Regions from separate parts of the Streptomyces sp. NPDC019531 genome, predicted to be linked through region 4. Evidence: riboswitches for the same ligand, from Rfam matches in the RefSeq annotation. Region 4 holds a riboswitch; each other region holds the start of a gene.
The links. A riboswitch is a leader RNA that binds a small molecule or an ion and turns the genes downstream of it on or off. The one in region 4 is predicted to bind cobalamin.
Positions count from the first base shown of each region.

Region 1: it holds a riboswitch for cobalamin, as region 4 does, so the genes downstream of both, ACI2L1_RS00720 (ribonucleoside-diphosphate reductase subunit alpha) here and metE (5-methyltetrahydropteroyltriglutamate--homocysteine S-methyltransferase) in region 4, are expected to answer to the same signal.
Region 2: it holds a riboswitch for cobalamin, as region 4 does, so the genes downstream of both, ACI2L1_RS04830 (HoxN/HupN/NixA family nickel/cobalt transporter) here and metE (5-methyltetrahydropteroyltriglutamate--homocysteine S-methyltransferase) in region 4, are expected to answer to the same signal.
Region 3: it holds a riboswitch for cobalamin, as region 4 does, so the genes downstream of both, ACI2L1_RS23855 (cobalamin biosynthesis protein) here and metE (5-methyltetrahydropteroyltriglutamate--homocysteine S-methyltransferase) in region 4, are expected to answer to the same signal.

Region 1 covers NZ_JBJDQL010000001.1:137,737-140,937, reverse strand. The annotation lists gene ACI2L1_RS00720 (ribonucleoside-diphosphate reductase subunit alpha) at 1-1,572, opposite strand, end outside; cobalamin riboswitch at 1,693-1,852, opposite strand; partial or broken gene ACI2L1_RS00715 (GNAT family N-acetyltransferase) at 1,899-1,979, opposite strand; gene mctP (monocarboxylate uptake permease MctP) at 2,100-3,201, opposite strand, start outside.
Region 2 covers NZ_JBJDQL010000003.1:114,399-117,599, reverse strand. The annotation lists gene ACI2L1_RS04835 (ATP-binding protein) at 1-744, shown strand, start outside; gene ACI2L1_RS04830 (HoxN/HupN/NixA family nickel/cobalt transporter) at 903-2,012, opposite strand; cobalamin riboswitch at 2,042-2,250, opposite strand; gene ACI2L1_RS04825 (ArsR/SmtB family transcription factor) at 2,331-2,678, shown strand; partial or broken gene ACI2L1_RS04820 (hypothetical protein) at 2,730-3,201, shown strand, end outside.
Region 3 covers NZ_JBJDQL010000021.1:78,104-81,304, reverse strand. The annotation lists gene ACI2L1_RS23865 (anion permease) at 1-734, shown strand, start outside; gene ACI2L1_RS23860 (hypothetical protein) at 762-983, shown strand; cobalamin riboswitch at 1,141-1,273, shown strand; gene ACI2L1_RS23855 (cobalamin biosynthesis protein) at 1,374-2,315, shown strand; gene ACI2L1_RS23850 (cobyric acid synthase) at 2,312-3,201, shown strand, end outside.
Region 4 covers NZ_JBJDQL010000014.1:171,232-174,432, reverse strand. The annotation lists gene ACI2L1_RS19235 (BTAD domain-containing putative transcriptional regulator) at 1-534, opposite strand, end outside; cobalamin riboswitch at 1,283-1,507, shown strand; gene metE (5-methyltetrahydropteroyltriglutamate--homocysteine S-methyltransferase) at 1,680-3,201, shown strand, end outside.

The sequences.
Region 1 (3,201 bases), on a different contig from region 4:
CGCACCGAGACCCACGGGACGCCACTTCGCGTTGGAGCGACCGGCCTGCTCGGTCGGATAGAAGTTGATGTCGACGACCCGGTCGAGGAAGGTGACGGCGGTGCGGACGGTGGCGTCCAGCCGCTCCCAGTCGATGTCGCCGGTCGTGGTGTCGACGAACGCGCCGAGGTTCACCGATCCCAGGTTGCAGACCGCGGTCTCCCCGTCGTCCGTGACCTCCAGGATCTCCGTGCAGAGGTTGGAGGAGTGGACGACATGGCCCGGCAGCGCCGTCTGGTTGGCGGTCCGGTTGGCGGCGTCCTTGAAGGTCATCCAGCCGTTGCCGGTCTGCGCGAGGGTGCGCATCATGCGGCCGTAGAGGTCACGGGCCGGGATGGTCTTTCGCGCGAGGCCCTGCTCTTCGGCCTTCCGGTACGCCGCGTCGAACTCCTCGCCCCAGAGATCGACCAGCTCGGGCACGTCGGCGGGAGAGAAGAGGGACCACTCGGCGTCGGCGTTCACCCGGCGCATGAACTCGTCCGGGATCCAGTGCGCGAGGTTCAGGTTGTGCGTACGGCGGGCGTCCTCACCGGTGTTGTCCCGGAGCTCCAGGAACTCCTCGATGTCGGAGTGCCAGGTCTCCAGGTAGACCGCGGCCGCGCCCTTGCGCCGGCCGCCCTGGTTCACGGCGGCGACGGAGGCGTCGAGCGTCTTCAGGAACGGGACGATGCCATTGGAGTGCCCGTTGGTGCCGCGGATGAGCGAACCGCGCGAGCGGATACGGGAGTACGACAGCCCGATGCCACCGGCGTGCTTCGAGAGACGGGCGACCTGGTGGTAGCGGTCGTAGATGGAGTCCAGCTCGTCGATCGGGGAGTCGAGGAGGTAGCAGGACGACATCTGGGGGTGCCGGGTGCCGGAGTTGAAGAGGGTGGGGGAGGAGGGGAGGTAGTCGAGGCGGCTCATGAGGGCGTAGAGCGCGGCGACTTCGTCCAGGGCGCGGCGGCCCGCTTCTGAATTGAGCACAGTGTCCTCGGCGAGCCCGGACGCGACCCGGAGCATGAAGTGCTGGGGCGTCTCGATGACCCTGCGGGTGATCGGGTGCCGGAGGAGATAGCGGCTGTGGAGGGTGCGCAGGCCGAAGTAGCCGAAGCGGTCGTCGGCTTCGGTGTCGACCAGCGCGTCGAGCTTCTCGGCGTGGACGCGCACGAACTCCGCGGTCCGGTCGGCGATCAGGCCCTCGCGGTGTCCGACGGCGACCGAGCCGGTGAACGAGGTGACGCCCTGCGAGGCGGCCTCGGCGGCGATGGAGATGGTCAGCAGCCGGGCGGCCAACCTGCTGTACGCCGGGTCCTCGGAGATGAGACCGGCCGCCGCCTCGGTGGCCAGCTCGCGCAACTCCACGACCATCTCGGGGGAGGCCTCACGCGAGGACCGGCCACGGAGCGCGGCGGCGGCGACCCGGCCGGGGTCGGCGTCGGGAAGGTCGGCGGTCAGCGCGGTCAGGGTCCGCAGCAGCGCGGCACCGGGGCCGTCGTTCTCCTGCTCGGTCCGCTCGATCGCTGAAGCCGGGTCGGCTGGCGCGATGGTCACGTGGGGCTCTCCCTCGCTGGGCACGGGGCCTTGAGGGCAGGGGGCAGCACACGAGCGCGCACGGCGTCGCGTCCACCGGCCCATTCCACGAGGCCCGGACGTCATGACACCCGGGCCACGGCGGCCGGGCGTACTGTCGGCAGGTCCTCGGACTGACTCTCATATGCGCATACGCACGCATGAGTACACCGTTGCGGGACAGTTCCGGATTCGCACCGGATTCCCCTGCGGCGACAGCGAGCATGAGCATACATCTTGTGCCGGGTTCCGGTGACACCACCAGATGTTGTGTCGCGGCGGTTTCGGAGTGTCAACTTGTAGGTGAGAACGGCCACGAGGACTTCTGCGGCGGATGCTCTCTTGGCCACGTCCTTGAGTTCGGCGAGGTACCGGTCGTCGTCACCGAAGGCACGAAAGCGGGCCACCGAGGGGCTTGCCCTCGGTGGCCCGCTGCGGGTTCGTCGTGGCTGGTCGCGCCCACCCGGCGGAGCCGCAAAATCGACACGGCCCCGCGCCCCTGAAGGCCCTTAGTGCGAGGTTCCTGCGGTCGCCGGCGGAAGCTCCACCTGCACACCCGGGTCGCCCGCGTCCGCCGTGTAGTCCTCCGGGCTGGTCTCGTCCACGCCCTCGGGGGCCTTCGCTGCCTTCAGTACGAAGGTCAGGACCACCGTGACGACGACGTTGAGCACGAACGCGGTGAGGCCGATGTAACCGATCTCGCCGATGCCCGGTATCTCCTTCGCCGAGCCGCCGAAGTGCTTCTGGGTCGGCGAGGCGACGCCGTACGCGGCGACCGTGCCGTAGATCATGCCGACCGCCCAGCCGGCGAGCAGCGCCCAGCGGTGGAACCAGCGGGTGAAGAGGCCGCCGACCAGAGCCGGGAAGGTCTGCAGGATCCAGATGCCGCCCAGGAGCTGGAAGTTGATGGCCACCGTCTTGTCCATGGTCAGGACGAAGACCAGCGCGCCGACCTTCACCAGCAGGGACACCAGCTTGGAGACCTTCGTCTCCTGTTGCGGTGTCGCGTCCGGCTTGATGAAGTCCTTGTAGATGTTGCGGGTGAAGAGGTTCGCGGCCGCGATGGACATGATGGCCGCGGGGACGAGGGCGCCGATGCCGATCGCCGCGAAGGCCACGCCCGCGAACCACGCCGGGAACATGTTCTCGAACAGCTGGGGGATGGCGAGCTGGCCATTGGTGACCTTCACGCCGGCCGCGATCGCCATGAAGCCGAGCAGGGCCAGCAGGCCGAGCATCAGCGAGTACAGCGGCAGGATCGTGGTGTTGCGGCGGATCACCTCACGGCTCTTGGAGGAGAGCGTCGCGGTGATGGAGTGCGGGTACATGAACAGCGCCAGCGCGGAGCCCAACGCCAGTGTCGCGTACGTCCATTGACCCGGCTCGGCGGGGGTCAGGGCGCCGCGCGGCTTCCCGGTCGCAGGGTTGGTCTGGCTGAACGCCTCGCCCGCCTTCGCGAAGATGTCGTCGAACCCGCCCAGCTTGATCGGGATGTAGATGATCGCCACCGCGATGACGATGTAGATCAGCGTGTCCTTCACGAACGCGATCAGTGCGGGGGCCCGCAGGCCTGAGGAGTACGTGTAGGCCGCGAGGACGCCGAACGCGATC
Region 2 (3,201 bases), on a different contig from region 4:
GCCGAGGAGGCGGACATCCGCGACACCGCGCTCTACCACTCGGTTCTCGCAGCGGTGGCGCAGGGCAATACGACGCGCGGGGGCATCGCCGGTTACATCGGCCGCAAGTCCGTCGACATCTCCCACCCGCTCAACGTCCTTGAGGACAGTCACCTCCTCGCGCGCGAGGCGGACATCTTCCGGGCCGGCAAGTCGCAGTACCGCATCACCGAACCACTGATCAACTTCTACGAAGCCGTCATGCGTCCCGCCTGGACGCGGTTGGAGAGCGGCCAGGCCGCAGAGGTGTGGGCCCAGTCGGCCGAGCGGTTCGCGGCTCAGGTGGCGGGGCCGCATTTTGAGGCCGTGTGCCGGGAGTACGTGCTCGGGCCGGGGCGATCTCTGCTCGGCACGTCCCTGGGGGAGGTCGGAAGCGGAGTGGTTACCGACCCGAGGACGCGTCGGCAGATCGAGATCGACGTGGCTGTGGTCGAACCGGGATCTGGCGGGGCCAAGCCATCGGTCGCTCTGCTCGGGGAGGCGAAGTGGGGGACCATCATGGGGTTGAACCACCTCGAACGGCTTGCCCGGGCCCGGGACGTCCTTGCCGAGCGGGGGATGGACACCACGCGGTGCGGGCTGGCGTGCTTCAGCGCTGCGGGTTTCAGTGACGCCCTGCGGGCTGAAGCAGAACAAGGCGGAATCCTGCTGATCGGCCTCGACGAACTGTACGGTCGGGTGATGCCGGCAGCCGTTCTGCCCTAGCTAGCGCTCTTTCGCCGCTCCGGCCGAAAGCTCAAGTACAGCCTGTACGAGGACTTCCGGACGGCACACCGAGAGCGTGCTCCGCCACGCTCGAACCGGCTTCGCGCGGCTCAGGCGGGACGTCGCTCCTTGACGGGCAAACGTTGCCTGCCGTGGCACTAGCGGGTATCGGCAGGCCGTACCGCCCACCGCTGCTCCACCTTCGCGAGCCGCCAGTAGGCGATCGCCGCCGCCCACACCACCACGAACAGGCCGACGATGACGTAACCGACGTTGTCGAGGTCGATGTCGGCGATCCAGGTGGTGAGGGCGTCGGTGAGGTCGAGCTTGTCGTGCAGGACGCCGACCAGCTCGATCGTCCCGATGAAGAAGGCGACCGCGATGGACAGCCCGGTGATGGCGAGGTTGTAGAACACCTTGCGCACCGGGTTGGAGAAGGCCCACTGGTAGGCGAAGTTCATGAACGTGCCGTCGAGCGTGTCGAACAGGCTCATCCCGGCGGCGAAGAGCAGCGGCAGGCACAGGATCGCGTACCAGGGCAGCCCGGCCGCCGCGCCCGACCCGGCCATCACCATCAGGGTGACCTCGGTGGCGGTGTCGAAGCCGAGCCCGAAGAGAAAGCCCAGCGGAAACATCTGACCGGGCCGGGTGATGGACTTGGTGAGCCGCCCGAGGATCCGGTTCATGAACCCGCGCGAGTCGAGATGCTGCTCCAGCTCCTTCTCGTCGTACGTCCCCGCCCGCATCGCCCGGAAGACCTTCAGGATGCCGAGCAGCGCGACCAGGTTGAGGGCGGCGATCAGATAGAGAAACGACCCGGAGACCGTCGTACCGAGAAATCCGAGTACCTGATGGGTACTTGAGTCCTCGTTCATGACCTTGCCGGCCAGCTGGGTGCCACCGGCGATCAGCGCCGCGAGCACGACCACGACACTGGAGTGCCCGAGCGCGAACCAGAACCCTCCGGACACCGGCCGCTTCCCGTCCGCCATCAGCTTGCGGGTGGTGTTGTCGATCGCGGCGATGTGGTCGGCGTCGAAGGCGTGCCGCATACCGAGGGTGTAGGCGGTGATGCCGAGTCCGATACCGAAGGCCTTGTCCCCGACTTCGTAGTGCTCCGGAACGACGAGCAGGAAGAGGATGCCGAAGGCGAGGACGTGCAGGGCGGCTATGGCGGCCATCAGACCGGCTGTCTTGACGGTGTCCTCGCGCCGCCAGCGGAAGGATGCGGCGGTCTCGGCTGCCTTGGGCAGGCCAGGATCAGTCATACGGTGGTCACTCCAGCACCTCGTTGGATGAACTCGTGAGCTGCCGTGGCCGGTCTCCTGGCTTACGGGTCGTGCGTTCTCCCTGCCCGCCTTCCCGGCCGGATACTGACGGCCAGTGGCTGTCCCGCGAGGGACGTGGGCGGAGAACTCCCCGATCACAGTGGCGAGGGCCGCGCCGGCCTGAACCCCCTGAGGGGTCGTCACCGGCTTCCCGAGCACCACGGCCCGACCACCGTAGGCGGGCGGATCGTCTCCTGCATAGCTGCATACCTGCGCAGGTATGGAAGATCACATACAGGGCCTGGGAGGATGAGGGCCATGCATCTCGTCCCGTCCGACCGAGCGGACCGCCGCACCATCGACGGACACCGGGTGTGCGACGCCATCGCGGCGATCGGCGACCCCGGCCATGTCCGCGCCTGGTCGGACCGCTTCGCCCTCCTGGCCGACCCCAACCGCCTCTCCCTGCTCCTCGCCCTGCACCGAACCGGCCCCCTGGCGGTCTCCGACCTCGCGATCGCGACGGGGATGAACGACCCCGCCGTATCGCAGGCGCTGCGGCTGCTGCGGGCGGCGGGGGTGGTGGCGGGGGAGAAGGAGGGGCGGGTGGTGCGGTATTCGGTGGTGGACGAGGCGGTGCGGGGGTTGCTGAAGCAGGTGTCCTGACCTGGTCAGAGGTGGGTGTCGTGCACGGGGCCGCCGGGATACCGGTCGCCCATGGATCAGGTCGAAGTCGTCGTCGCCCATTCCGAGCGCGCGACTCTGCGCGTCGGTGACGTGTTCTTGAAGGTGGACGCCGACCAGGCGCGCATGGACGTCGAGGTCGAGGCGATGTCCCTCGCGCCGGTCCCGACGCCGGAGGCCCTGTGGTGCAAGCCGGGGGTGGTGCTCGGCCGGCTCGGCGAGCAGTCGACCGCGTCACCGGCGGCGGGTGCCGCCATCCGGAAGCTGCACGAAGCGCCGCCGCCGCCCCTGCCGGGCCGGCCGGAGCATCGTCGCGCCGACGGCGGAACTCGACGCCGAGTGCGAGTCACTCGTGACGAACGGCGTCCTGCCCGCCGAAGAGCACCTCGACGCGTCATCACCGGCTACGGGACCGACGTCGACCTCGATGTGATCCGTGCGTGGTGGTCGTTGCGAAGCCTGCTGATAGTCCGCTGACTGACCGAGCACGGCTTCGACCCCTTCG
Region 3 (3,201 bases), on a different contig from region 4:
CGGCGAAGGGCTACCGCACCGGCCAGATCGCCTCGGCCGGCCTGGTCTCGCTCGCCCACGGCACCAACGACGCGCAGAAGACGATGGGCATCATCACCCTCGCCCTGGTCGCCGGCGGCGTCGTAGCGCCCGACTCCGACCCGCCCACCTGGGTCATCCTCTCGGCGGGCCTCGCCATCGCGCTCGGCACCTACCTCGGCGGCTGGCGCATCATCCGCACCATGGGCAAGGGGCTGACCGAACTCCAGCCGCAGCAGGGCTTCGCCGCCCAGACCAGCGCGGCCACGGTCATCCTGGCCTCGTCCCACCTCGGCTTCTCCCTCTCCACCACGCACTCCGTCTCCGGTTCGGTGATGGGCGCGGGCCTCGGCCGCAGGGGCGGGGTCGTCCGCTGGTCCACGGCCACCCGGATGTTCGTGGCCTGGGGCCTCACACTCCCGGCGGCGGCCCTGGTGGGCGCGCTGGCCGAGTCGGTCACGGATCTCGGCGACTGGGGTACGGCGGTCGTGGCGGTCTTCCTCGTCGCCTCCAGCGCGGCGATCTGGAAGATCTCGCGCCGCGAGGTCGTGGACGCGTCGAACGTCAACGCGACCGACGAGCCGGCCGGTGTGGTGACCACGGCGATCGCCGCCGTGACCCCGCCGCCCGCGGGCACGGTGACCGAGGACCTCACGGCCACGATCCCGGCCCCTCCCGCCACCACGGAACCGGCCGCCCCGCCGGCCGCCGTCTGAAACCCCGGTTACTAAGGAAGCCTCACCATGCAGATCGACTGGGAAGCGCTCGGCTCCGTCTTCGGCGTCAGCCTCGTCGTCACCGTGGGCCTGGTGGCCCTGTTCACCCTCGGCATCATGGGCCTCTCCCGCCAGGAGCGGGCCACCGCCCAGGGCGGCTCGGCGACCCTCGCGGTCGCCGGCGCGTACGCCTGCTTCGCGGCCTGCGCGGCGGCGGTGGCGTACGGGATCTCTCTGATCGTGGCTTGACGGCACCGATCGCCCGACGGCCGGGCGGGCACGGGACTTACGGTTCCGTGCCCGCCCGGCCGTCCGTGTGCGGCCGGTCCGCCCACTCCCGGGCCCGGTGGTGTGGGGTTCTGCACACTCTCCCGCCGCAGGTCAACAGCAAGTTGACTGCCGTTCGGGTGCGTGGTGGACTGCCGGGGCCATGTACGGCGGCAGCAGAGGAAGCCGGTGTGAATCCGGCGCGGTCCCGCCACTGTCACCGGGGTAGCAATCCCCGGGAGCCAGGAACTCTCGCCGCCGGTCTCGTCGAACCAGGGCGTGGACACCCTGAGTGAGGACATAACGCGATGCTCGCCTGCCGATCGACCCGCGCCATCCGGTGCTCGCACGACCCCGCGATCGGCTGAGCCGGTGCGTGCCGATCGCGTCTTCGCGTACGGCGCCGCCGCCGGCCTCCTCGGTGACCTGCTGTTCGGCGATCCGCGCCGCGGGCATCCGGTCGCCGCGTTCGGACGGGCGGCCGGTGCCGTGGAGCGGGTGCTGTGGCGGGACCACCGGGGGTGGGGCGCGCTGCACACCGCCGTGTGCGTGGGCGCCGCGGTGGGGCTCGGCGCCGTGGCGGAGAACGTCGTACGTCCGTCCCGTACCGCTTCCGTCGCGCTGACCGCCGCCGCCACCTGGGCCGTCGTGGGCGGGACTTCGCTCGTGCGGGAGGCCCGGGTCATCGGGCGGGCGCTGGAGGCGGGCGATGTCGAGGCGGCCCGGGAGCGGCTGCCGCATCTGTGCGGGCGCGATCCGCAGGCCCTCGACGCCGACGGGATCGCCCGGGCCGTCGTGGAGTCCGTGGCCGAGAACACCTCCGACGCCGTAGTGGGGGCCCTCGTGTGGGGGGCCGTCGGTGGAGTGCCGGGGCTGCTCGGGTTCCGGGCCGTGAACACGCTCGACGCCATGGTCGGGCACAAGTCGGCCCGGTACCGGCGGTTCGGGTGGGCCTCCGCCCGGCTCGACGACCTCGCCGGGTGGCCGGGGGCGCGGCTGACCGCCGTACTCGCCGTGCTGGCCGGTGATCGTCCGCGGGGTGCCGTGCGCGCCTGGCGGGAGGACGCCGGCAAGCATCCCAGTCCCAACGCCGGGCCGGTCGAGGCCTCGTTCGCGGGGGCGCTGGGAGTCAGACTCGGAGGGACTCTTTCGTACGCGGGACGGGTCGAGCACCGGCCCGTGCTCAATGGACAAGGGCGTGCCGTCGCCGCGTACGACATCGAGCGCGCCGCACGGCTGTCGCGGTGTGTCGGATTGCTCGCGCTCGGCGTCGGTGTCGTCGCGCGGGCCGTCGTGAAGGGGCGTGGGGCATGACGGGCGGAGGGCTTCTCGTCGCCGGAACCACCTCGGATGCCGGCAAGAGCGTCGTCACCGCCGGGATCTGCCGGTGGCTGGTGCGGCAGGGGGTGAAGGTCGCGCCGTTCAAGGCGCAGAACATGTCCCTCAACTCGTTCGTCACGCGCGAGGGTGCCGAGATCGGGCGGGCCCAGGCCATGCAGGCGCAGGCCTGTCGGGTCGAGCCGACCGCGCTGATGAATCCCGTGCTGCTCAAGCCCGGTGGTGAGCAGAGCAGTCAGGTCGTGCTGCTCGGGAAACCGGTCGGGGAACTGAGCGCTCGTGGCTATCACGGGGGGCGGCAGCAGAAGCTGCTCGGGACCGTGCTCGACTGTCTCGCCGAGTTGCGGGGCACGTATGACGCGGTGATCTGTGAGGGGGCGGGCAGTCCGGCCGAGATCAACCTGCGGCGGACCGACATCGTGAACATGGGGCTCGCGCGGAACGCCGGGCTGCCCGTGCTGGTCGTCGGGGACATCGACCGCGGTGGGGTCTTCGCCTCCTTCTTCGGGACCGTGGCGCTGCTCGGCCCCGAGGACCAGGCGCTCGTCGCCGGGTTCCTCGTGAACAAGTTCCGCGGGGACGTCTCGCTCCTCGAACCCGGGCTGGACATGCTCCACGGGCTCACCGGGCGGCGGACGTACGGCGTTCTGCCCTTCCGGCACGGGCTCGGGATCGACGAGGAGGACGGGCTGCGGGTGTCGTTGCGGGGGGCGGTCCGGGAGTCCCAGGTCTCCGCCCCGGTCGGCGAGGACGTCCTGCGCGTCGCCGTCTGCGCGATCCCCCTCATGTCCAACTTCACCGACGTCGACGCCCTGGCCGCCGAACCGGGAGTCGTGGTGCGGTTCGTGGACCGGGCGGAGGA
Region 4 (3,201 bases):
AAGGGCAAGCATGAGAAGTTCGCAGAACCGTTCCCGCAACGGGTACAGAGCGACAAGTTGGCGCAGTTCCGGGATCGCTCGAGCCTCGTCCCCGACCGACAGCAAGGCGCTGACCAGGTCCTCACAGGCGGTCAGCCGACGTTCGTCGAAGAGGGCCGCCGCGCCGCGCATGCGCAGGCCGTCGCCTGCGTCGAAGAGGGCAGGACCGCGCCAGAGGTCCAGGGCCGATTGCAGGAGTTCCAACGAGCGTTCGGGCCGTGTAGGCAGGTGCGCAGCTCCCTGGGCGGCCAAGTCGAGGAACCTGTTGCCGTCCACGTACTCCGGTGGCACTTCGAGGAGATAGCCGTTGTTCACACCGCGCAGCACAGAGGTACCACCGCGGTGCAAGGAGGGCTCGATCACCCTGCGCAGCCGAGTCGCGGTCGCCTGCAACGCGTTTCGGGCATTGCCTATCGCATGCCCGGACCACAGTTCATCAACGAGGTCTTCACTGGACACGGCTCGGCCCGCCTCCAGGGCAAGGGTGGCGAGCATGGCCCGTACCTTGTTGGCTCGAATGGCGCGTGTCTGCCCATCAGCAATGACAGAAACTTGGCCCAATATACTGATCTGCAAGTCAATCCCCCGAGGTCTGACGCGAAATGGAATCACCCCTGCAAGTCGGCAGGAACGCACCATTCGAAAGGACCAGTGACTCACTCCCACCGGAGCGCTGCGGTTCCCCGACGGCAGGAGTGTTTGATCCGTTCAACTCTGGCCTGATCTTTTCAGCCGCCTTGGCTCTTGTCATCCATCCATTGATGGATTTCCGCAGTACACAACAGGTTGACTCCCGAAGCCTGTCCCCCTCCACCGTTCGTTGAGGGCCTTCCGGTACCGGGGAGCTCAGTGCGAGCCTTGGCACCCAGGCTCCGAATGCCTGAGCCGCACCGCGCTGGGCCTGGATCCGCAAGCGGTCGTGAGCGTCAGCACGGCAGTCGCAGACCTCTCCGGCACCACCCTTTTCTCCCCCGCGACGGCCCACATCACCGAGGCCACCCCGCCAAGCCCGGCGGCGGCGCGAGCGGAACGCCGGATCTCGGCCCGCCGATGGCAGGACAGCGCTGGCGATCATGGGCAATGCCGCGGGATGGATTCTTGTCGTTGCCTCAGTCTCGCTATGGCTGGGTATGTTCCTCACGCTGAGATTCACACGGAAATCCCAACCTTAATGATCTTGCGTGGCTCCACCCCACCGTCCGGATGATGGACGTACCGCTGCCCTCCTCGCGCGCCAGCCCGTAGGGTGGCCCGTGCAGCTGGTTCGCCCCGTTCGCCAGGCGGGATGCGTCGTAAGAGGGAACCCGGTGGGAATCCGGGACTGCCCCGCAGCGGTGAGCGGGAACGACCGCCGTCATACGCACTGGGCCCGACGTACAAGGGTCTGGGAAGCGACGGCCAGTAGGTGTCTCGTACGACAGAGACGTGCCCGCGAGTCCGAAGACCTGCCAACTGCCCGCGCACGAACCACTCGTGCGCGGACATCCCGGTGACCTCGTGGGCGGGTCGGCGTACAGAGCAGGCGGACGACCGCGCAGTGCCAACTGCCGCGCCGGATCGTGCCCGTCCCGTTCGTCACCCCTTCGCGCTCTCGTCCCGTCGCCGGGATCTCAGGGATTCATCTCGCGAAGGAGATCTCCGTGACAGCGAAGTCCGCGGCCGCGGCAGCACGGGCCACCGTGTACGGCTACCCCCGCCAGGGCACCGACCGGGAACTGAAGAAGGCGATCGAGGGCTGCTGGAAGGGCCGCGTCACCGCCCCCGAACTCCGGTCCACCGCCGCCGAACTGCGCGCCGCCAACTGGTGCGAGCTCTCGGCGGCAGGCATCGACGAAGTGCCCACCGGTGACTTCTCGTACTACGACCACGTGCTCGACACCACCGTCATGGTCGGCGCGGTCCCCGACCGGCACCGCGCCGCCGTCGAGGCGGACGCCCTGGACGGCTACTTCGCCATGGCCCGCGGTACCCAGGACGTGGCGCCGCTGGAGATGACCAAGTGGTTCGACACCAACTACCACTATCTGGTCCCGGAGCTGGGCCCGGACACCGTCTTCACCGCGGACTCCACCAAGCAGGTCACCGAGCTCAAGGAGGCTCTGGCACTGGGTCTGACCGCCCGGCCGGTCCTGGTCGGCCCCGTCACCTACCTGCTGCTCGCCAAGCCCGCCCCCGGCGTGGCCACGGACTTCGACCCGCTCACCCTGCTGGACCGGCTGCTGCCGGTGTACGCCGACGTCCTCGCCGACCTACGGGCGGCCGGCGCCGGTTGGGTGCAGCTCGACGAGCCCGCCCTCGTCCAGGACCGCACGCCGGCCGAACTGAACGCCGCCGCCCGCACCTACCGCGACCTCGGCGCCCTCACCGACCGGCCGAAGATGCTGGTCGCCTCCTACTTCGGCCCTCTCGGCGACGCGCTGCCCGTGCTGGCCAAGGCGCCCGTCGAGGGTCTCGCCCTGGACTTCACCGAGGCCGCCGCGGCCCATCTCGACGACCTCGCCGCCGTCGGCGGGCTGCCCGGCAAACGGCTGGTCGCCGGGGTCGTCAACGGCCGCAACATCTGGGTCAACGACCTGGAGAAGTCCCTGTCCACCCTGGGCACCCTGCTCGGGCTGGCCGACCGGGTCGACGTGGCCGCCTCCTGCTCGCTGCTCCACGTGCCCATCGACTCCGCCCTGGAACGGGACATCGAGCCGCAGATCCTGCGCTGGCTCGCCTTCGCCCGCCAGAAGACGAGCGAGATCGTCACCCTCGCCCAGGGCCTCGCCCGGGGCACCGACACCATCGCCGCCGAACTCGCCACCAACCGGGCCGACCTGGCCTCCCGCGCGAACTCCCCCATCACCCGCGACCCGGCCGTACGGGCCCGCGCCGCCGCCGTCTCCGCGGCCGACGCCCGCCGTTGTCTGCCGTACACCGAACGGACCGCCGCCCAGCGGGCCCACCTCGGGCTGCCCCTGCTGCCGACCACCACGATCGGTTCCTTCCCGCAGACGGGCGAACTGCGCACCGCCCGCGCCGACCTCCGCGCCGGCCGGATCGACACGTCCGGCTACGAGGAGCGCATCAAGGCGGAGATCCAGGAAGTCATCTCCTTCCAGGAGAAGACCGGCCTGGATGTCCTGGTGCACGGCGAGGCCGAACGCAACGACATGGTCCAGT